DNA from 2 places in the Luteococcus japonicus genome. Region 1 is predicted to be linked to the other one. Evidence: riboswitches for the same ligand, from Rfam matches in the RefSeq annotation. Region 1 holds a riboswitch; the other holds the start of a gene.

Region 1 (10,009 bases):
TCGCCGCCGGTGGTCAGGACGAGGAGTGGCTCACCAGCGCGCAGCTCACCGACGCGCACGTGCGGATCACGGCCGAGCAGTACCGCGAGTGGACCGCCGACCTGCCCGTCGAACTGCGCGACCGGATGCGGGAGGCCTGGGGCGAGGGACCGGGCAGCCTGTTCGTCAATGACGACGGGGAACTGGTGCTGGCCACCCTGCAGGCCGGCAATGTGGTGATCCTGATCCAGCCGCCGCGCGGCTTCGGCGAGAACCCCGTCGCGATCTACCACGACCCGGACATGGCCCCCAGCCACCACTACATCGGCGCCTATCGGTGGCTCGAGCACGGCTTCGGCGCGCACGCCGTGGTGCACCTGGGCAAGCACGGCTCGATGGAGTGGCTGCCGGGCAAGAATGCGGCGCTGAGCGCAGCCTGCGGACCCGACGCCGCGATCGGCTCGCTGCCGCTGGTCTACCCCTTCCTCGTCAACGATCCGGGCGAGGGGGCGCAGGCCAAGCGTCGGGCACATGCGGTGATCGTCGACCACCTGGTGCCGCCGATGGCGCGCGCCGAGAGCTATGGCGACATCGCCCGGCTGGAGCAGCTGCTCGACGAACACGCCAACATCGCGTCGATGGACCCGGCGAAGCTGCCGGCGGTGCGCGGTGAGATCTGGGCGCTGATGCGCGCCGCGGAGATGCACCGTGACCTGGGCCTGGAGGAAAGGCCGCAGGACGAGGAGTTCGACGACTTCCTGCTGCACGTCGACGGCTGGCTGTGTGAGATCAAGGACGCGCAGATCCGCGACGGCCTGCACACCCTGGGCGCTGCGCCCGCCGGTGAGGCGCGGGTCAACCTGGTGCTGGCGATCCTGCGCGCGCAGCAGGTCTGGGGCGGCGCGAGTGATGCCGTGCCGGGGCTCCGTCGCGCCCTCGGGCTCGGGGACGACGCCGACTCGGCGCGCACCGACGAGGTGGAGGCAGAGGCCCGCGCACTGGTGCAGGCGATGGAGGAGGCCGGTTGGGATCCCGAACGTGCCGATGACGTGGTCTCCCGGGTGCTCGGGGCCTCGACAGGCTCGGCCGACGGACATGAAATCCCACCACGATCCCCGAGCTTGTCGAGGGGCGAGGTGGCCCAGGTGCTGCGCTTCGCCGCAGAACAGGTGGTGCCGCGGCTGGATCGCACCACCGACGAGCTGACTGCCGTGCTGCACGCGCTGGAGGGTGGTTTCATCCCGTCGGGGCCGTCGGGATCCCCACTGCGCGGGCTGGTGAACGTGCTGCCGACCGGGCGCAACTTCTACACCGTCGACCCGCGCGCGGTGCCGTCGCGGCTTGCCTGGCAGACGGGTCAGGCGATGGCCGACTCCTTGCTGCAGCGCCACCTGGCCGAGACGGGCGCCTACCCCACGTCGGTGGGGCTGAGTGTGTGGGGCACCTCCGCGATGCGGACCAGCGGCGACGACATCGCCGAGGTGCTGGCCCTGATGGGCGTGCGCCCCGAATGGGACGAGGCCTCGCGTCGGGTCAGCCGGCTGGAGGTGGTGCCGCTGGCCGAACTGGGCCGTCCCCGCATCGACGTGACGGTGCGCATCTCGGGCTTCTTCCGCGACGCCTTCCCCCACGTCATCGCCATGCTGGACGACGCGGTGGCGATGGTGGCGGAACTGGACGAGCCCGACGACCAGAACTACGTGCGCGCCCACGCCCTGGCAGACCAGGCCGAACACGGCGACCAGCGGCGCGCCCGCACCCGCATCTTCGGCTCGAAGCCCGGCAGCTACGGGGCGGGAATCCTGCAGGTGGTGGAGAGCGGCAACTGGCGCAGTGACGACGACCTGGCGCAGGTCTACACGGCCTGGGGCGGCTTCGCCTACGGGCGCGGACTGGACGGCGTTCCCGCCAGCGACGACATGCGCACCAACTACCGGCGCATCCAGGTGGCCGCCAAGAATGTCGACTCCGCCGAGCACGACATCATCGACTCCGACGACTACTACCAGTACCACGGCGGCATGATCGCCACCGTGCGGGCACTGACCGGCGCGGAGCCCAAGGCCTATGTGGGTGACTCCACCAGCCCGGACCGGGTCCGCACCCGCAGCCTGAGCGAGGAGACCGCCCGCGTCTTCCGCGCCCGCGTCGTCAATCCCCGGTGGATCGCGGCGATGCAGCGCCACGGTTACAAGGGGGCCTTCGAGCTGGCCGCCACCGTCGACTACCTCTTCGGTTTCGACGCCACCGCCGGCGTCGTCGAGGACTGGATGTACGACCGGGTGGCGCGCGAGTACGTGCTGGACGAGACCACGCAGGAGTTCATGCGCACCAGCAATCCGTGGGCGCTACGCGGGATCGTGGAACGCCTGCACGAGGCCGCCGAGCGTGGCCTGTGGGAGCAGCCCGACGCCGACCTGATGCAGCAGTTGCAGCAGGTCTACCTGGAGGTCGAGGGAGACCTGGAGGACGACGAGTGAGTGCTTGGGGCCGGGTGTGACAGCGGCAGCTGCGACCGCACGGTGCGGGTCAGGCCGTCTGCGGTGACCTCGTCGACGGGCACGTGCTCGGCGCCCATGCGCGTGGCCAGCTGGCGCGCCAGCCCGAGGCGCAGCGGGCCCTGCTCCCCGTCGATCACCACCGTCGAGATCCCCAGGCCGGCGACGAAGTCCGCTGCCTGGCGTGACCGGTCGACGGCCCCCGCCCCGGCTGTGGCGCGGCCGTCCGTGACCAGCACCAGCAGCGGGCGCAGCTGGGGGTCGCGCAGCTGCTCGCGTCGCAGCACCCGGGCGGTCTCCAGCAGTCCTTCGGCAAGCGGGGTGCGGCCACCCGCGGGGATCTCGTCGAGCCGGGCCGCGGCAATGTCGATGCTGCGGGTCGGTGGCAGGGCCAGCTCCGCGCCCTGCCCGCGGAAGGTCACCAGGCCCACCTTGTCGCGCCGACGGTAGGCATCCAGCAGCAGGCTGAGGATCGCGGTCTTCACCTGCACCATGCGTTTGCGTGCCGCCATCGAACCGGAGGCATCGACGCAGAAGAGCACCAGGTTGGCCTCCCGCCCCTCACGCACTGCCAGGCGCAGGTCTTCGGCGCGGATGTCGAGCCCCTCGACCGGCTCGGGGGTCGGAGGCTGCAGGGCGCGGCGGCGGGGCTGCTCCCCCGCCGCGGCGCGCAGCGTCTCCACCAGGTGCAGGGAACCGGGCCCCGACTCGGGGCGGCGAGCCCCCACCCGGCGGCCGCTCGACGTGATGGCCCGGGAACGTCGCCCCGCGGCCCCTTCACCAAGGCCTCGGACGGTGAAGGTGCGTGGCCGGGGCGACGGGGTACCGGCCTGCACGACGGTCTCCGGGACCGCGCCGGTGGGCGGAGGGGCCGGGAGGTCCTGCTCGGGCGGGTTCACGTCGGAACTGTTCTCCGGGGTGTCCCGGGGCTGGTCGACGGCGGGTGGCTCCTGGTCGGGGCCACCCTCAGGTGCTTTTCCCTGACCATCTCCCTGCGGCAGGTCGCCCTGCGGGTCGGTGGCCTCGCCCTGTTCGGGGTCCTCGGGGCCGGGTTCGTCGGGTTTGTGCGGCTCGTCGGGTGGCAGTTCGTCGTCGCCCAGGATCTGGTCGAGCAGCTCCTCGTCCATGCCGGGCGCATCGAAGGGGTTGCGACGGCGGCGGTGCGGCAGGGCGAGCAGCGCTGCCTGGCGGATGTCCTCGCGCGTGACGCTGGCCCGGCCGCACCAGGCGGCGTGGGCGATGGCGGTGCGGGCGGTGACGATGTCGGCGCGCAGGCCGTCCACTTCGAAGGCGGCGCAGACCTCGGCGATCTTGAGCAGTGCGGCGTCGCCCAGCCGGACGGCGCCGAGGCGCTGCTGGGCATCGGCGATCCGCGCGCTCAGGGCCGCTTCGTCGGCGGCATGGGCGGCGATGAAGGCTGTGGGATCGCTGTCGAAGGCCATCCGGCGGCGCACCACGGCGGCGCGGGCGGCGTGCTCATTCGGGGCGGAGACCTCGACGGTGAGGCCGAAGCGGTCGAGCAGCTGCGGGCGCAGCTCGCCCTCCTCCGGGTTCATGGTGCCGATCAGGACGAAGCGCGCCTGGTGGCTCACCGAGATGCCGTCGCGCTCGACGGTGGAACGGCCCATGGCGGCGGCATCCAGCAGCAGGTCGACCAGGTGGTCGTGCAGCAGGTTCACCTCGTCGACGTAGAGGATGCCGCGGTGGGCCCGGGCCAGAAGGCCGGGCTCATAGCTCACCTCGCCTGCTGACAAGGCACTCTGTAGGTGCAGTGAGCCGAGGACCCGGTCCTCGGTGGCGCCGACGGGCAGCTCGACCAGCCGCACCGGACGTTCGTGACGCGCGCTCTCTGCGGTGAAGGGGCCGTCGGGTGAGATGGCCTGCGGATCGTCGGGATCGATGGAGAAACGGTCGCCGTCGTAGACGCTGATCCGTGGCAGCACCTCGGCCAGGGCGCGCACCGCGGTCGACTTGGCGGTGCCCTTCTGGCCGCGCACCAGCACCCCACCGACCTGGGGCGAGATGGTGCTGAGCACCAGGGACAGGCCCATCGGGTCGAGCGCGTCTGGCTCGCAACCGACGATGGCCGTGAAGGGATAGTGCTGTGGCATGAGGCTCCCGCTCATTCGTTGCCGGACAGGAAATGCGCGAGGCCGGTCTTCGGACTGACGACTTTCGTCGATCACCGCAGCGGGCCTGTGCCGGACTCCCACCGGCTTCCCAGATTCTCCCCTCCCGGACTGGCCGATCGGGGCACCTCGTGCTCCGCCCACCCTAGCGCGGATGCGGCCCGACAAGGGGAGCGCTAGCGTTCCTGCATGACCTTGCGCACCGCAGACGGGCCGCACCTGCTGGTGCTGGGAATTGGCGCCGAAGGCTGGGCCGGGCTGACCTGTTCCCAGCGTGAGGAGCTGTTGCAGGCCGATGTGGTGCTGGGCGGCGCCAGACACCTGGCGATGCTTCCCGACGTCGAGGGGCAGCGTCGCGAGCCGTGGCCCTCGCCCCTGCGGGAGACACTTCCCGGATTGCTCGGCTCACTGCCGGCCGCGGCGCAGGTCACGGTGCTGGCCAGTGGCGATCCGTTGGTGAGCGGCATCGGCACCACCCTGGTGGAACTGCTGGGTGCCGAGCGGGTGGAGATCGATCCGGCGGTCTCCTCGGTGGCGCTGGCGCGTGCGCGGATGGGTTGGTCAGCCGAGGGTTGCGCGGTGGTCAGCGTCGTCGGACGGCCGGTGGAACTGGCGCTGCGCGAGCTGGCCCCCGGGCGTCGCGTGCTGGTGCTGAGTTCCGACGAGACCACCCCCGAGCGACTCGCGGCGCTGCTGACCGCCTGTGGCTACGGCAAGTCGACGCTGCACGTGCTGGGGAACCTGGGCTCGGACCGGGAGTCACGGCACGGCGGTTGCGCCGAGGGCTGGGCGGGGGAGTCCCCCAGGCTCAACATCGTGGCCCTGGAACTGGCGGGTCCCGCCGAGGCCGGATGGGCACCGGGCCTGCCCGACGACGCCTATGAGCACGACGGCCAGATCACCGGGAGAGACCTGCGCGCCAGTGCCCTGTCCCGCCTGCAACCCCTCCCGGGAGAGCACCTGTGGGATGTCGCCGCCGGGTCCGGGTCCCTCGGCATCGAGTGGATGCGCAGCCACCCCAGCTGCCGCGCCACCGCCGTCGAACCAAGTGCTGGGAATGCCGAGCGCGCCTGCCGCAATGCCCACCGGCTGGGGGTTCCCGGGCTGCGCGTGGTCAACGGACCGACGCCCGACGCCCTGGCCGACCTGGAGGCTCCTGACGCGATCTTCATCGGCGGCGACGCCACCTGCCCCGGTGTGCTGGAGGCCTGTCTGGACGCGCTGCGGCCGGGCGGACGGATCGTCGTCCACGCCGTGACGCTGGAGACCGAGAGACTGCTGGCCACGGCCCTCGCCGAACGCGGCGGGGAACTGACCCGGCTGACGGTTGAGAACAGTGACGCCAGCGGCAGCTCCACCGGTTGGGGGCCCGCCCGCACCGTCACCCAGTGGCACTGGACCAGGCCGTCGTCCTAACGGGGACCTCAGCTGGCGCGGGCCCGACGTTCCCGCTGCGCGTCGTAGAGGTAGCTCTCGCCACCGGTGGCATCCAGTGCCCGGCCCACCAGGATCACGGCGGCCTGCCTCAGACCCGCCTGCTCCACTGCGTCGGCGATGGTGCCGACGGTGCCGCGCAGCACCTGCTCCTCGGGTTGGCTGGCGCGGCTGACGACGACCACCGGGCAGTCGGGGCCATGGGTAGGCTCCAGCTCTGCCATCAACTCCCGGGTACGGGTGATGGCAAGGTGCAGCACCAACGTCGCGCCGGTGGCGGCAAAGTTCTTGAGTTCCTCGCCGTCGGGCATCGGGGTGGACCGGGCGCGGGTGCGGGTCAGCACCACCGACTGCGCCACCAGGGGTACCGTCAGTTCCCGTCCCACCGCCGCGGCGGCAGCGGCATAGGCGGGGACGCCCGGCGTCACGTCCCATTCCACGCCGGCGGCGTCCAACCGTCGGGTCTGCTCGTGCAGGGCCGAGTAGACGCTCATGTCGCCGGTGCCCAACCGGACCGTCTGACGCCCGTCACGCTCTGCGGCCACCAGGTGCTCGGTGATCTCGTCGAGGCTCAGGTGCTGGGTGTCGACCAGTTCGGCACCGTCGCTGACGTGCGCCAGCACCTCGGGGTCCAGATAGGTGCCCGGGTAGAGCACGACGTCGGCGGTGGCCAGCAAGCGGGTGGCCCGAACGGTCAACAGGTCTGCGGCGCCGGGGCCGGCGCCCACGAAGTGGATCACTGGATTGCCTCCTGGGCCGACGCGGCACGCACGAAACGGGGGCTCCACACCTGACCGGAAGGGGTCACCCTCGTCCCCCGGCATCCCACGATGAGGAGGCACTTCATGTCGATCACCGACGGATCGAGCGCCTCCAGAGTGGTCACTGTCAAGGATTCCTCGGCGCGGCCCACGTCGCGGCCCATCACGACGACGGTCTGCGGGCTGCATTCCTCCAGCAGGACCTCACGGAAGCGGTGAACCTGCTCGGTGCGGCTGCGGGAGGCGGGGTTGTAGACGGCCAGCACCAGATCAGCCCGGGCAATGTGCCGCAGCCGTTCCTCCACCACCTGCCAGGGCTTGAGCCGGTCGCTCAGCGAGACGACGGCGAAGTCGGCGCCCACCGGGGCACCTGCCCGGGCCGCGACCGCCTGCACGGCACTCACACCGGGCAGCACCCGGACCGGCACCCCACCGAAACGTGGATCCTCGGCGGCCTCGAAGACCGCCGAGGCCATTCCGAAGACACCGGCGTCGCCGCCCGAGACCACCGCCACGGACTCCCCCGCCAGGGCCAGGTCGAGTGCGAGCCGCGCCCGGTCCACCTCGACGGTGTTTCCGCTGGCATGCCGGGTCAGCCCCTCGCGCTGCGGCACGCGGTTCACATAGGGGCCGTAGCCGACGACGTGCTGCACCCGGGCCAGGGCGTCGGAGACCTCGGGGGTGATCCAGCGGTCGGGGCCGGGCCCCAGGCCCACCACCAGGAGTTCGGCCGGGGCGGGCGCCGTCGCCCCCTCGACAAGCTCGGGGAACGAGGGAGAAGACTCGGGGAACGAGGAAGAGGGCTCGGGGAGGGTGCGGGAGCGCTTCCCGTGCGCGGCATCCCCGGGCAGCACGACGAGGCTGAAGTAGGGCACCGACTCCGGATCGACGTCGGCGACCGGGAGCCAACGCTCGGCTTCCATCGAGGCACGCTCCACGTACAGCGCACCGTCCAGCCGGCCGGCCGCGGCGAGCGCCCTGCGCACCTTGGTGAAATTCCTGCCCAGCTTCATGATCACGGCGCCGTCGGTGTCGGCCAGGCGACGGGCCAACTCCGGCTCTTCGAGGGTGCCGGGCAGCACCGTCAGCACGTCGGTCTGGCGCACCAGCGGATTGGCGGTGGTCGCCGTCGCCGCCAGGAAGGCCGGCACGCCGGGCACCACCTCGGTGGGGAAACTCGCTGACAAGCGGTCATGCATGTACATGAAGCTGCCGTAGAGCATGGGGTCGCCCTCGGCCAGCAGCACCACGGTGCGGCCCGCTGACAGGTGCGCAGCCAGCCGGGCGGCACTGTGCGCATAGAAGTCCGCCATCGCCCCGGCATAGCCACCGGGATGGTCGGTGCTGCCGGTGGTCACCGGGTACTCCAGGCGCTCCTCCACCACCCCCTCGGGCAGCAGGTCCGCGACGATCCCCCGCGCATTCGACGGCTTGCCGGCCGCCGCGTGGTAGGCCACCACGTCGGCGTCACCGATCAGTCGCGCCGCCTTCAGGGTGACCAGTTCGGGGTCACCGGGCCCCACGCCGACGCCGTAGAAATGCCCCTGCGCGGCGCTCACTCCTTCTCCTGCGCAATCGCATTGAGAGCAGAGGAGGTCATCGCCGAGCCGCCGCGACGGCCCCGCACCGTGACGAAGGGAATGTCGATGCCGTGCACCGCGGCAAACTGCTCGAGGGCCTGCTTGGATTCGGCCGCGCCGATGAAACCCACCGGGCAGCCGATGATCGCCGCGGGACGCGGGCCGCCGTCCAGGATCATCTCGAGCAGGTGGAACAGGGCAGTGGGGGCATTGCCGATCGCCACCAGCGCCCCCTCCAGCCGCGGCTGCCACAGGCTCACCGCAGCGGCGGTTCTGGTGGTGCCGAAATCCTTGGCCAGTTCAGCAACCCGCGGGTCCTTCAGCAGACAGATGACGTCATTGTCCCGGGGCAGCCGGGCGCGCGTGACCCCTGTGGCCACCATCGTCGCGTCGCACAGGATCGGCGCACCGGCCTGCAATGCGCCGCGCGCCGCGGACATGAAGCCGGGGTGCACCACCAGGTCGTCGACCAGATCCACCTGGCCCGAGCCGTGGATCATGCGCACCGCGAGCTTCTCGGCGTCGGCGGGAACACGTGACAGGTCCGCCTCGCGGCGGATCGTCGCAAAGGAGTCGACGTAGATCGCGGCTCCGGAATCGATGTAGTCGTAGTGGCGCGACGGCCTGGTCTGCTGGTTCATGCCTGCCCTCCGTCCCAGACGACGATGCCGTACCAAGGCGTCACCCGTACCCGGGCCTGCCCCGCCAGCCGCGCCAGGAGCTCCTCGCCGGCGATGCCATCGGCACCCACCGCCAGGTGTTCCCAGCCGTCCGCCGCCACGAAGGGCAGCGGCTCGTCGGGCCGTGGCAGGCGCGGGTCTGCTGGTTGGGCGTCGGCCAGCGGGCTGGTCAGCTCGTTGACATGCCAGGCGGCCTCGGGGCCGTCACCGCGCTCTGCGACGAATCGCTCCGCGAGGGCCAGCAGCTCGGGCACCGCCCGGGACAGCTCCACCACCGCGGCGTAGTGGTCACCGACGCGCAACTGCACGCTGTGATCGTCGAGTGCCACCAGCCCCAGGTCACACCAGTGCCCCATCAGGTCGCCGCGGCCGTCGTCCAGCACGAAGAGGAATTTGCCGGGCAGGCCGGCGAGGCTCTGGCTGGCGCGGATCCCCCGGTCGAGGTCACGGGCCAGGGCGGTCAGGTCCGTGCGGCCGCCGTCGATCCCGGTCAAGGGGCTGGCCATCACATTGCGCACCAGGTCATGGGTGGGAGCGGGCAGCAGCCCCGTGTCGGTGAGCGCCCGGTGGACGGGGGTGGTGAGGTGGCCGGTGCCGTCGTCGGGCAGGCCCCGCAACTGCAGGTTGGCGCGGCTGGTCAGGTGGATGCGGCCGTCGCCGAAGCTCTGGGCAACCTGCACCAGGGCAGTGAGGGCGTCTACGGTGAGATTGCCGGCCACCAGACGCAGTCTCACCAGCAGACCATCGTCGGCGGGCCAGGGGCGAAGGATGCCAGGGCAACGATCGGGACGGGTGCGGACCGCACTGGGTCCGGCTGTGCCAACAGGGGCGGAAGCCATCGTGTCTCCTACGAGATTGCGCGTCTCGTTCATCAAGGACAACCAGCGCATCCGAGTTCCTGACTCCCCCGGCCCCTGATGGGTACCGAGGTCACAGTGGCGCGACCGT
Region 2 (13,204 bases), 890 kb from region 1:
AGCAGGGCCAGGCGGATCGCCATCGGGTCATGTCCCTGGGCGCGCAGCCGGCTGACCAGTTCCAGGTTGCCCTTGGACTTGCTCATCTTCTCGCCGTCGAGCGCGACCATGCCCGAGTGCAGATAGACCTGCGCGAAGGGCTCCCCCGTCGCGACGCTGCCCTCGGCGGCGCACATCTCGTGGTGCGGGAAGGCGAGGTCGGAGCCGCCTCCCTGCACGTCGAAGTGCTTGCCCAGGGCATCCAGCGCGATCGCGGTGCACTCGATGTGCCACCCGGGGCGGCCACGGCCCAGCGAGGACTCCCAGGCGGGCTCCCCCGGGCGCTCCATCCGCCAGACCAGACAGTCCAGCGGATGGTGCTTGCCTGGGCGCTGCGGATCCCCGCCCATCTCGGTGAACCGGGTCACCATCTGCTGCTCGTCCAGGTTGCCCACCTGCCCGAAGCCCGGGGCCATCTCGCAGCGGAAGTACCAGTCCGGGTAGTCGGGGTCGTCCACCTGGTACAGGGTTGCGCTGTCCTTCATCGACTCCAGGAGCGCGACCACCTGCGGAATGGACTCCACGGCACCGACATAGGCGTCGGGCGGCAGCACCCGCAGCGCCTCCATGTCGGTGCGGAAGAGCTGGGTCTGGTCCTGGGCGAGTTCGGTCCAGTCCTGGCCGGTGGCGGCGGCTCGCTCCAGCAGCGGGTCGTCGACGTCGGTGACGTTCTGTGCGTACCTGACCTGGAGGCCCAGGTCACGCCAGACGCGGTTGAGCAGGTCGAAGGTCACATAGGTGTTGGCGTGCCCGAGGTGGGTGGCGTCGTAGGGGGTGATCCCGCAGACATAGAGCCGTGCGGTGCCCTGTTCCGGGCCCGCCTCCACATTCTCCTGGCGGGCGGTGTCGTGCACGGACAGCCGCGCCGGGGCGGCCGGCGTGGGCAGTGTGAGCGACGGGACGACGGGTGCAGACCAAGCCTTCATGCGCACAACGGTATCGGCAGCGGGAAATCCTTGGCACCTTGATCAGATCGGCTTGATCAGATCGGCGGCCAGGGGATGCAGCGCCAGTCCTCGCCCACGGACGGGAAGCTGCCCGTGACCAGCAGGGCTGTGGCCCGGGCCTGACAGGCACTGACCTCCTCGGGCGACAGCCAGCCGGAGAGCGCTTCGGGAGCCACGTCGTGGGCCTGCGCCACCAGCTGGAGCTCAGCGGGGGTGAGTTCCGCGTCGGACCAGCCCCACAGGATGGTGCGCAGCTTGGGCTCCACATGGAAGCTCACCCCGTGGTCGACGCCCCGGACCTGCTCGCCGACGCGCAGGATGTGGCCCGCCTTGCGGTCGGCATTGTTCGCCAGCACATCGAACAGGGCGAGGCGACGAAGGGCCGGGTGGTCCGCGTGCGCCAACGCGACCTCGCGCTCTTCATCGTCCACTCCCACGACGATGGCGAACCAGTTCTCCGGCACGGCATCCAGCCCCACCAGGTCCGCCAGCTCGTCACCATCGGTCTCCACCCAGTCCTGCACGGAGCCCGGACCCAGGGGTGCCTCCTCCACCCAGGCGGTGGTGGGCACGACGTCGAAGCCGGCGGCGCTGCTCAGGCGGTGGGCCGCCACCTCTCGTCGCCCCAGGGTGTGTGCGGGGAAGTCCCACAGCGGGGCCTCCCCCGCCGTCGGCTTGTAGACCACGTGCCGGCCGTCGAGTTCGGCCAGGAAGGTGGCATTGGATGCCTCGACCAGACGCCCGAGCAGTTCCATGGCGTCAGGCGAACAGCGGACGTCGATAACCGTTGGCGCGCGGGCAGATGTGCCCCTCCGGGTTGATCGGCTGGGCGCAGAAGGGGCAGGCGGGACGGCCCGCGTGAACCAGCGCACGGGCACGCGCCGTGAATTCCCGGGCCTGCTCCGGACTCAGGGTGACGCTGAGGCATTCGGCGGCATGGCTCACCTCGTCGAGTTCCTCCAGGAAGTCCACCGGGTCCCGCGGCGTGTCCAGGTCCTCGGCGTCCACGACGCTGAACAGTTCCACCTGCACCGCATCCAACTGGCCGTCCCACGCGATGGTCATGGTGCCGGCCCGGAAGTCTTCCTCCAGCGGGGCATCCAGCGGGTCCAGGTCACGTGCCACGACGCGGCTGGCCGGGATGGCAGTGCTCCCGGCCGCGAGCTTGGCCAGCTCGTCGAGGATGCGCTCCAGATGGTCGGCCAGGACCTCCACCTGCTGCTTCTCGCACACGACACTGACCAGTTGGTTCTGCTGGCGGGCCTGGACGAAGAAGGTGCGCTGGCCCGGTTCACCCACTGTCCCGGCGACGAAACGGTCTGGGAACTCGAAGCGATGCGTGATGCGCGGCATGGCGTCCACTCTAGGTCGTGTTGCCGTTGTCGGCCTGACTGCCCAGTCCTCCCCCGAGCTGGGGTCCGTGCCCCGCGCCGGCCAGCCGGTCCGTGATCTGCCCCGCGCTGGTGTTCATGGCGATGACCGTGGGCATCCCCTGGCCGCCGGGTGGTGGGAAGCGCACCAGGCTGATCGAGGCCGGGTCCACGACGATCCGTTGGAAGTCGTCGAGCTGTTGCCCGAGGGCGTGGGACAGTACCGCCTTGATCGGGTCGCCGTGGCTCACCAAGAGCCAGACGGGCTCGGGCTCACCCTGCGGCACCGCCAACCTGGCATTCCAGTCCTGCACTGCCGCCACCGTCCGCCCGGCCATGGCAGTCATCGACTCCCCCTCCGGGAAGACGACCATCGAGGGATGCTCCTGCACCTGCTGCCACAGGCTCTCCTGGGTGAGTTCGGCCAGTGATCGGCCCGTCCACCGTCCGTAGTCGCACTCGGTGAGTCGATCGTCGACGTGCACCGGTGGTGTGATCCCCGCGCTGGACAGTGCCAGGCCAAGGGTCTGCTCGCACCGCAGCATCGGGGACCGGACCGCAGCCGCGAGCGGGACCCCGCGCAATCGCTCCCCGACGGCCATTGCCTGGGACTCGCCACGTGCGTCGAGGGTGAGGCCCGGACTGCGGCCGGACAGCGTGCCCGCCGTGTTGGACGTGCTTCGCCCATGGCGGACGAGGACAACAAGACTCATGCCGACGAGCCTACGCGGCGCCCGACGATATTCTCGAGGAATGCAGACCCGACGAGTTGGCCGCACCGGCCTGACCGTCTCCCGGCTGGGCCTGGGGACCATGACCTGGGGTGGGGACACTCCCACCAGCGACGCCCGCGCCATGCTGCGCGCCTTCGTCGAGGCCGGCGGATCGCTGGTGGACACGGCCCCTGCCTACGGTCACGGGGTGGCCGAGAAGGTCATCGGCAAGCTGATCCACACCGATGTGCGCCGCGAGGACCTGGTGATCGCCACCAAGGGTGGATTCGGCATCCACAACGGCAGACGTAGCGTCGACACCTCGCGTGGCGCCCTGCTCGACGACCTGACGGCCTCGCTGCGGCGGCTGCACACCGACCACGTCGACCTCTGGCAGGTGCACGCCTGGGGCGATGCCCCGCTGGAGGAGACCCTGGCGGCCCTCGACCACGCCGTGAGTACCGGAATGGCCCGCTATGTGGGGGTCTGCAACTACATCGGCTGGCAGACCGCGCGGGCGGCCACATGGCAGCAGGCCGTGCCCGGACGCACGCCGCTGGCCAGCGGGCAGGTGGAGTACTCCCTGTTGGCCCGACGGGCGGAGCTCGAGGTGCTGCCGGCGCTGCGCGCCCACGACATGGGCCTGTTCCCCTGGTCCCCGATCGGCCGGGGTGTGCTGACCGGCAAGTACCGCACCGGCACACCGCGGGCTTCCCGCGCTGCCAGCGACCACTTCGCGTGGTTCGTGGAGCCCTACCTTGAGAGCAAGTCCCGCGCCATCACCGAAGCTGTGGTCCGAGCCGCGGAGGGACTCGACCTGAGCCCGGAACAGGTGGCGATGCTGTGGGTGCGCGATGCCCCGGTCGTGACGGCACCGCTGCTGGGTGCCCGCACCCTGGAGCAGTTGCAGCCCTACCTGGACCTCGACGAGACCGAGCTGCCGCAGCCCATCGTCGCCGCCCTCGACGACGTCACGGGTGGCCCGAACCAGCTGCGGGAGCGGGACCGGCCAGCGTCGAACGCACCTTGATCACCTTGCGGCGCAGCCACGCCTGGGTCGAGCCGTCCCGGTAGCGACGCAGCCGCTGGAGCTCCCAGTGGCCGTACTCGGCCTCCTCGGTGAGCAGCTTGCGGACCTGGTTGCGGGTGGCCGTGTGCGGCAGGGTGATGGTCTGCACCTCGAAGTCCGCGCCGTGCTGGTGCTCGACGTGGACCACGCGCTGCGCGATGTAGCCGATCCGCTCCTCGATTCCCACGCCGCCATGATGGCACGGCCCCCGCGAGCCGAGGAGCCCGCAGCTCAGAAGTCCCAGTCCTCGTCGTCGGTGTTGACACTCTTGCCCATCACATAGGACGAGCCCGATCCGGAGAAGAAGTCGTGGTTCTCGTCGGCGCCCGGCGACAACGCGGCCAAGGATCGCGGGCAAGACCGCCGTGGCGTCCTTGGGGAACATCGCCTCGTAGCCCAGGTTCATCAGGGCCCTGTTGGCGTTGTGGCGCAGGAACATCTTGACGTCCTCGGTGAGGCCGAGTGGGTCGTAGAGGTCTGCGGTGTAGTCCTCCTCGTTGTCGTGGAGCTCGTAGAGCAGGCTGAAGGTGTACTCCTTCAGCTCCTCCCGGCGCTCGGGCGAGGCGTCCTTGAGCGCTTGCTGGTACTTGTAGCCGATGTAGTAGCCGTGGACGGCCTCGTCGCGGATGATCAGGCGGATCAGGTCGGCGGCATTGGTCAGCCGTGCCCGGCTGGCCCAGTACATCGGTGCATGGAAGCCCGAGTAGAACAGGAAGGACTCCAGCACGGTGGAGGCCATCTTGCGCATCTCGGGATCGTCGCCGTAGTAGTTGTCGAGGACGATCCGTGCCTTGCGCTGCAGGTTCCGGTTCTCCTCGCTCCAGCGGAAGGCCTCGTCGATCTCCGCGGTGGAGATGAGCGTGGAGAAGATCGAACTGTAGCTCTCGGCGTGCACCGACTCCATGAAGGCGATGTTGGTGTAGACGGCCTCCTCGTGCGGGGTCCGGGCGTCGGGGATCAGCGAGACGGCGCCCACGGCGCCCTGGATGGTGTCGAGCATCGTGACCATCTCGCGGTAGGAGTCCGTGACATTGCCCTCGCTGAAGGCCTTCCCGTACACCCGTTCGACGTCGTTGGGGCTGAACAGTTACATGTCCTCGTTGTCGCGGGCGAGCTGGAAGGTGATGTCCGGGACCACGACCCCGAGGGACAGGGTCAGGGACAGCGCCACCCCGCCGCCACGCTTGGACAGCTTCAGGAAGGCATTGATCGCACGGGAGATGGACTCCATGTTGTCCTCGACGCGCAGCAGGAAGCAGGAGACAAGCTCCCCTCGCTGTGCCTTGCCAGCATTGAGGAAGGTCGGGGTCGCGGGCTGGAACATGCCGACCATCACCTCGTCCACGACGGCCTCGGCCAACTGCGTGTCTCCCGCAGCAAAGGTCAGCGCCACCATGCACACCCGGTCCTCGAAGCGCTCCAGGTAGCGGCTTCCGTCGAAGGTCTTGAGCGTTTAGGAGGTGTAGTACTTGAAGGCGCCCATGAAGGTCGGGAAGCGGAATTCCACGGCGTGGGCGAGCATGAACAGCGACATCACGAAGGCCGAGTCGTAGGCTGCCAGCACCGGGGCCTCGTAGTAGCCCTCCGCCACCAGGTAGTCCAGCTTCTCCTCCAACGAGTGGAAGAAGACGGTGTTCTGGTTCACGTGCTGGCGGAAGTACTGGTGTGCCGCCTGCCTGTCGGCATCGAGTTGCAGGTGGCCCTGCTCGTCGTAGAGGTTCAGCATCGCGTTGAGGGCGTGATGATCGGTCTGGTCGCGGCGAATGGTCTCGGCGCCCGTGTCGGTCAGCAAGGTGGTGGCCATGAGGTGGTGAGCCTTTCCAGCACTCGCTCGACGTCGTCGGGTGTGCCCTTGAGTTCGAAACGGTCGATCAGCGGGACATTGGGAACGGCACCGCCCGCCTCGCCACCGCCATAGGTGGGCACCACGAGCACGAAGGGCTGTGTGTGACCTGCAGGGCGGGCTCGTGGCTGTGGAGCGGGATGCGCTGGGCTTCCAGGCCCAGCTTGCGCACGAAGCGATGGGTGTTCGGGGAGGCGGAGGAGAAGTAGACGAGGCGCACGGGGATGCGCGCCCTGCGGCACTCCGCAGGGCCGCCTGCTTGATCAGGTCCGGACGGAAACCCGACCAACTCTCGTCGCCGTCGACGACGACGGGGGCCTGCAGGTGACCCATCGCGGTCACTGTGCGCAGGGCCTGTTCGTCCCGGCTGAGATCCACGACTCGTAGTCCAGTCCGTGCTTGGTCAGGCCTTGTAGGTGGCAGTGCACTGCACGCAGGCAGGCTTGATGTAGACGATGATCGACATGCTCTCTCCTCGAAGCACACAGGGCCGCGCAGGCAGGGAGCTTCAAGACGCACCCGGTCCTCCCACGAGACCGACGGTCGGTTGCTCCGGGCGTGCCGCCCGGAGTGCTGGCAGGTATTCGGACTCGGAGGCGGGCACCCAGTGGGGTGTGTTCCTAGTGGACGACGCTTCCCAGCCAAGGGCCAGTGCTGATGTCGTCGGTCGTTCCTCCATACCGCTGCGGGGCAGTCCCGGATTTTCACCGGGTTCCCTGTTGTCTCCCTGCACCAACCACCAGATGCAGTGGCAACTGCAGGGAACCAGCACTAGGGGCAGTGGGTGATGCCACGGCCAGCGTCAACATGACGCGCCAGCGGGAAGAATGAGGGCAAAGAGAAACCCCGCCTGACCGTCTTGCCTGGTCAACCGGGGTTTTGAGAGTGTGTCCGGAAGAGGACTTGAACCTCCACGCCCTTTACGGGCACTAGCACCTCAAGCTAGCGCGTCTACCATTCCGCCACCCGGACAGGGTGAGCACCGGGGTCACCGGCAACAGCAATGAACAATAGCAGTCTGCAGCTGCGCCGCCAACTCGGGATCCACGGCTCCCCCGGAGACAACCGTTGCCACCCAACGGACCAGCACGGCCCGCGCACCGGCTGCCTCCACCCAGGCGTCGGCCTGCCGACGGCCAAGACCGGCATGGCGGCAGTAGGCAGCCAGGAAGTGGTCCGACAGGACGCCCAGTTCCTCGCTGATCAGCACGAGGTCCGTCGCCGGATGACCTCGGTGACTGGCCTGCAACCCGTCGGACATGGCGCGTAGCCCATCCCCGAGCACCCACAGGTTGGCCAACACGTCACCGCCCAGTGCGAGCGCTTCCCCCGGCCCTAGGCATTGCGTGAGGTGCCGCCGCAGCCGGGCCAGCTCATCCGCCGAGACCTCCCCCGCCTCGGCCGCCAGCGCCAGCATCACCGGCGACAGGAGGTCCTCCTCGACGGATCCGGACAAGCCCTCCGGCGCGATGCCATGGACTTGGACCAGCCAGGCGGCGAGAGCCTCCACCACTCGAGCACTGGCCAGATCGCCGTCCCCCACGGGGCGCCACATGCTCTGGGAGAGGTCCTCCAGCACCATCCATCCGTCGCCGCAGCCCAGCAGCTCACGAGAGGGGATCCCCACCGCGTGCAGCAGCCGGCGGGCGACGAGCTCGTCATCCAGAACTCCTTGCTGCCAACGCTTCACGACAACCCCGTCGCCCTCGAACTCGGCCTCACAGACCACCACGCCGTCGCCCTGGTGGATGACGTCGCCCCACTCCAGGTCCTGCAGATTGATCATGCCCATCCCCTGTCCTCCTCCCGGCAGCCGCTCGCGAGCAGGTGATTGAAGACTCATCCCATGGTGCAGGAATATGACGTACGACTTGCCGGTCATGGTCCGAGATGGCTTCAATGGCGGTGCTCTCATGCGTAGGGACGGGCCGGGGGGCCGCCACCTGTGACCACGATTCCAACACATCGGAGACCGCCTTGCGACGTCACCACTTGCGCCAACTCACGTCCGGACTCGCTGCCGCTACTCTCCTCGGCGGCTGCCTCACCACCCCACTCGCCCACGCGGCACCCTCCCCCAGCGGGCCCGCCCCGAAGGCACCCGCCGTCGATCCGACGACGCCGGCCCGCAGCACAGTGGACCTGGTGCCCAGCACCACGGCGACGACCGTCCCGGGCACAACCCAGAGGATCCTGGCGGCCACCCCCACGACGAGCCGAGAATTCACCATGCTGGGCGTCACCTGGCAGACCATGCCGGCTGGAGCCAGTGCCCAGGTCAGGGTCCGCACAGCTGCCGGTTGGCAGGCCTGGCAGACCCTCCAGAACGAGGCCACCAGCAACGAGGGTGGCCGGCAGGGAACCGAGGCAGTCCACGTTGGCGACGCCATCGCGGCCGAGGCCCGCATCGTGGCGCCCGCCACGACCACCGTCCGGTCCACCGGCGCACGCCTGTCCTTGATCGACTCACGCGTGCTCGAAGGAGACGGCGCGAGCCGGGCCACGGTCCAGGCCGCTGCCACGAGCAGCGCCGTCCCCGCCCAGCCTTCGATGGTGACCCGCGCCGAGTGGGGAGCCGACGAGAGCCTGCTGAGCTACAACGGAGCCGGCTGCGTGCCGGCCAGCATCGACACCACCATCAAGGCCGCCATCGTCCACCACACCGCGGGCACGAACAGCTACACGGCCAGCCAGTCCGCCTCGATCATGCGCGGCATCTACGCCTACCACGTCAAGGATCGTGGCTGGTGTGACATCGGCTACAACATCCTGGTCGACAAGTACGGCACCATCTTCGAAGGACGTCACGGTGGCGTCGTGAACCCGGTGCACGGGGCGCACGCCACGAGCTGGAACACCGACACCGTCGGTGTCAGCGTGATGATGAACTCCTCGCAGGCCAAGCAGAGCCCGGAGGCGATGAGCGCCGTGTCCCGGATCCTGGCCTGGAAGCTGGCCGGCAACTACCGCACCCCCACCAGCACGCTCACCCTCGCTGGCAAGAGCATCAACCGGATCGCACGGCACGGTGATGTGATGAGCACCAGCTGCCCCGGCACCAACATCACCGCCTACATGCCCACGCTGCGCCAGGACGTCGCCAACCGGATGTCGGGATGGCAGAACAGCCTGATCTACAAGGCCTACGTCGGAGCGGGAGGCGAGGCAAAGCTCGGCCCGGTCCATGTCATGGAGCGGCCCTGGAATGGCGGCCGCACCACCACTTTCACCAATGGCGGCATCTACCAGACGCCCGAGAATGTCACGCGCCAGCTGAACAAGGCAGCAGATGCTCGCTATCGATCGGGAGATGGATTCAGCCGGCTTGGCTGGCCCACCAGCGGGACCACTGTCGCGAGCACCTCCAAGAGCTTCGTCCGCTTCCAGAAGGGGACGATCCACGTTTCGTCGGTGGGTGGAGCACGGGCCACCACCGGATCCATCGACAGCTGGCTCAAGGCCAATCCGACGCAGTTCACTCGGCTCGGCTACCCCATCGCGGAGGCTGTCTGGAGCAGCTCGACCAATGTCGAGCAGCGCTTCGAGAACGGCACCCTGCGCATCACGGATGGCCGCGCCACCGTCACACTCAAGGTAGGAGGCAAGCAGGGGGACCTGAACGGTGACGGCCGTGCCGACGTGCTGGGCGTCAACAGTGCCGGCCAGGTCACGTGGTACCCCACCCAGACGAACGGCACGTCGGGAGCGGCAACCACGGGCAGCCTCCTGGCCGGGGCTCCGTTCACCTGGGTCTCCCAGGTCCCGGACATCAATGGCGACGGCCAGACCGAGCTGATGGCCATCCGCAAGGACGGGACCATGTGGGCATGGGACGGCCGAGGCAATGGGCAATTCGTGAACGCGCGGCAGGTGAGCACCGGTTGGCAGTACATGCGTCAGCCCAATGTCGCGCCCGACATGAACAAGGACGGGCTGCCCGAGATCATCACCATCGGCTCTTCCCAGCAGCTGTGGCGCTACTCCATCGCCAGCAATGGTGGCCTGCACCTGCGCACCCAGATCGGCACGAACTGGAGCATCATCACCAAGATGACCAGCGTCGGGGACTTCCGCAAGGCTGGCGTGGTGGACATCCTCGCCGTCACCAGCGATGGCCGCATGCTCGACTACTACGGCAGCCCGGACGGCAAGATCTCCGGGAACAAGCTGCTCGGTAGCGGATGGGGTGGATGGACACGGCTTCGGTCGATTGGTGACACGAATGGCGACGGCCGCTGGGACCTGACCAAGAGCCGCTCGACCGGCACGATGTATAACACCGCGAGTGGGACCGGCGCCTGGGGCGTCACGGTTGCCATGGTGCCCGACGTCTCCGTGCTCGGAACGTTTGCCTGAGTCACTGACCAGGTGGACGCACCGGTTCTGGCAGTGCCAGGCCGGTGCGTTCCAGTTCCAGCTCCGCGAGCCGCCGCACGACCTCCTGGTTGCCCCGCCGCCACTCGCCCACCGGGTCCGGAGTGATCCGGGCCAGGCTCGCCATCGGCACATTGGCCATCGCCCGTAGTGCGAAGAGGTCCAGGTCCGCGTCGGCGTCGATGAAGGCTCTGGCAGCAGCCGCCTGGCGCACGAACCGGATTCGTCGGGGCAACCAGAGGACGAGCAGGGTCAGGGTCGGGAGGAGGAAGACGACCAGCGAGGTGATCGTGGCCAGCTGGTGCACCTGGGTCACCTGCTCTGCCGTCTGGGCGCTGATCTGCTCGAGCCCGTCGGCCATCGAACCGAAGGGCGAGGCCAGTGTGTCCCCGACGCCGGGGACGCCTCCCACCCGCTCCCCTGCCTGACGCATCTGTTCGGACATGGAGTGTGCCGCCTCTCCCGTGCTGCGCGCGGGTGCGGCCAGCCGGTCCACCGCCCGCCCCAGGATGCGGGCGGCGATGGCCCAACAGACGATGGCGGTGAGCACCACCAGATCTCCGGTCAGCTGTCGGGCCATCCGCCAGCCGGGCTTCGCATACAACTTCATGGCCTTCTCCTGGTCAGGTCCTCGCGGGCATCGTGACGCGCCACTGGCCCATCTCGTCCTGACCGGCCAGCCGCATCTGTTCCAACTGGGCCAATGATGCCAGCGCCACCGCCATGCCAACCCCAGCTCGCCTGGCGACCTGCGAGACGGGCATGCTCCCGCGGGCCGGCAGCACCTCACGGATGGCCATCAGCTCCGGAGGGACGCGGTCCAGAGGTCTCGACTCACCGCCGACGGGGAGTTGGGGTGCCAACGCAAGCGGCGCCACCAGGGCAAGGACGTCCTGGCTGTTGGTGACCAGCGTCGCCCTCCCGTCGCGGACCAGGCGGTGCGGTGTGACGCTCAAGGACGAGGTGGCGGGGCCCGGAACCGCCATCAGGACGCGGCCGCATTCCGCGGCCCAGTTCGCCGTGTTGGCGGCTCCCGAGCGAGCAGCCGCCTCGACCACCACCGTTCCCACGGCAAGTGCGGCGATCAGCCGGTTGCGTGCCAGGAAGGCCAGACGCGTGGGACGGATGCCGCACGGCACCTCGCTGACCAGGAGGTGCTCACTCGCGAGCCGATCGAAGACCACCTGGTTGCCCCGCGGATATGGCTCGTCGAGTCCCCCTGCGAGTACCGCGATGGTTCGCCCCGAGGCGGCGATCGCCCCACGGTGAGCCGCTCCGTCGATGCCGTAGGCCCCGCCCGAGATGATGGTCCACCCTGCCCCACCCGGAGCCGGCTCCCCCAGGTCCATGGCCAGCTCCGTGGCCACGTGATCCCCGTACTGACTGCTGGCCCGCGACCCGACCAGGGCCACCGACTGCTCGGCCCAGGGCCCCAGCCGGCCCGGCCCGCGAAGCCACAGTCCCAAGGGAGCGCCACCCAGCGCGGCGACCGTGGTCTGGTCCAGCACGTCCAGCTGGACCGGCCATTCGCCGTCCGTGGGCATGATGAACCGCACGTCGTGCCGCTGCGCGCCTTCCAACAGCTCCTCGACCCGGAGGGACCTGGCGCGGCGGGTCCACCGGCCGTCACCACCACCGTGCCGCAGGGCCTCCCAGACCTCCTGCGCACCACGCATCGCCACCTGCTGGCACAGCGGTGGCGATGCTGCCTCGCAGACCGAGGTCAGGGCGGCTCGGGCCAACCGTTCGTCATCCCAGACCGAACTCACGCCGCCACCCCCGCCACTCCACTGCGCATCGCCAACGCCGCGGCCACGTCATCACGCAGGACGCGGTCATGCCCCTCAAGGTCTGCGAGCGTCCACGCCACCCGCATCACCTTGTCGGCACCCCGGGAACTCAGGCGCCCGGTCACGAGGGCATGGTCCACCAGATCCAGTCCCTCCGCGGTGGGCAGGTTGTTGCGCAGGAAGGGGCCAGGCACCTCGCCATTGGTCAGCCATGGCGTGCCGGACAACCGCGCCGCCTGCCTCGCGCGCGCCCCGGCGACCCGGCCGGCCACCGTCGCGGTGCTCTCCCCCAACCCGAACTGCTTTTGGAGATATGCCTTGCGCACCGGAACGAGGTGCTGCGTGAGGTCAATCCGGTCCAGCACCGGACCACTGAGCCTGTCCGCATACCGACGCACCTCCATCGGCGTGCAGCGGCAGGCGACGCCGACGGTGCCGTGGTTTCCGCACGGGCATGGATTGGCCGCAATGACCAGCTGGAAACGCGATGGGAAACGCGCCGTCACCTGCGCACGGCTGATGGTCACCCAGCCAGATTCCAGTGGAGTCCGCAATGCATCGAGCAGGGCTCGGCCGAACTGTGGTGCCTCGTCCATGAAGAGCACGCCCCGATGGGCCAGGGAAATGGCTCCGGGTTTGGGCACCCGCGATCCCGATCCCAGCATGGCTGCTGGGGACACGGTGTGATGTGGGTCCGCGTAGGGGGGCCGGCTGATCAGCCCGTCGTTCAGGTCATGCCCAGCCAGGGAATGGATTGCCGAGACCTCCAGCGACTCACCGCGGGTCAGGGGCGGGAGCAGGCCTGGCAGACGCTCCGCGAGCATCGTCTTGCCCACCCCCGGCGGCCCTGACAGGAAGATGTGGTGCCTGCCGGCCGCTGCCACCTCCAGGGCGTACTTGGCATCCTCCTGACCCACGATGTCGGCCAGATCCAACTGGTGCGGCTCCGGGGCCGCTGAGGGCCGCCCTGCGGCAGGCACCAGCACGGGCCGCCCGTGCAAGACCTCGACCAGGTCAACCAGTGAACTCACGCCCCAGATGGTCAACCCCTCGACGAGA

The links. Region 1 has a riboswitch for cobalamin ahead of EDD41_RS11070 (VWA domain-containing protein). Riboswitches for the same ligand answer to the same signal wherever they lie in the genome.
Region 2: another riboswitch for cobalamin. It lies ahead of EDD41_RS17660 (class Ib ribonucleoside-diphosphate reductase assembly flavoprotein NrdI); the one in region 1 lies ahead of EDD41_RS11070 (VWA domain-containing protein).

Annotation. Positions count from the first base shown of each region.
Region 1 covers NZ_RKHG01000001.1:2,317,725-2,327,733, reverse strand. Annotated here, with positions in the region: gene cobN (cobaltochelatase subunit CobN) at 1-2,459, shown strand, start outside; gene EDD41_RS11070 (VWA domain-containing protein) at 2,420-4,588, opposite strand; cobalamin riboswitch at 4,612-4,753, opposite strand; gene cbiE (precorrin-6y C5,15-methyltransferase (decarboxylating) subunit CbiE) at 4,796-6,022, shown strand; gene cobM (precorrin-4 C(11)-methyltransferase) at 6,031-6,780, opposite strand; gene EDD41_RS11055 (precorrin-2 C(20)-methyltransferase) at 6,777-8,360, opposite strand; gene EDD41_RS11050 (precorrin-8X methylmutase) at 8,357-9,022, opposite strand; gene EDD41_RS11045 (nitrite reductase) at 9,019-9,900, opposite strand.
Region 2 covers NZ_RKHG01000001.1:3,207,898-3,221,101, reverse strand. Annotated here, with positions in the region: gene mshC (cysteine--1-D-myo-inosityl 2-amino-2-deoxy-alpha-D-glucopyranoside ligase) at 1-965, opposite strand, end outside; gene EDD41_RS15355 (SCO1664 family protein) at 1,022-1,741, opposite strand; gene EDD41_RS15350 (DUF3090 domain-containing protein) at 1,746-2,339, opposite strand; gene EDD41_RS15345 (MSMEG_4193 family putative phosphomutase) at 2,350-3,069, opposite strand; gene EDD41_RS15340 (aldo/keto reductase) at 3,110-4,099, shown strand; gene EDD41_RS18250 (DUF5703 family protein) at 4,041-5,198, opposite strand; gene EDD41_RS17905 (hypothetical protein) at 5,226-5,390, opposite strand; partial or broken gene EDD41_RS17900 (ribonucleotide reductase N-terminal alpha domain-containing protein) at 5,427-5,576, opposite strand; gene EDD41_RS17665 (hypothetical protein) at 5,592-5,942, opposite strand; gene EDD41_RS17660 (class Ib ribonucleoside-diphosphate reductase assembly flavoprotein NrdI) at 5,924-6,073, opposite strand; cobalamin riboswitch at 6,540-6,763, opposite strand; tRNA gene EDD41_RS15315 (tRNA-Leu) at 6,870-6,953, opposite strand; gene EDD41_RS15310 (phosphotransferase family protein) at 6,970-7,767, opposite strand; gene EDD41_RS15305 (FG-GAP-like repeat-containing protein) at 8,127-10,337, shown strand; gene EDD41_RS15300 (hypothetical protein) at 10,339-10,965, opposite strand; gene dprA (DNA-processing protein DprA) at 10,979-12,124, opposite strand; gene EDD41_RS15290 (YifB family Mg chelatase-like AAA ATPase) at 12,121-13,204, opposite strand, start outside.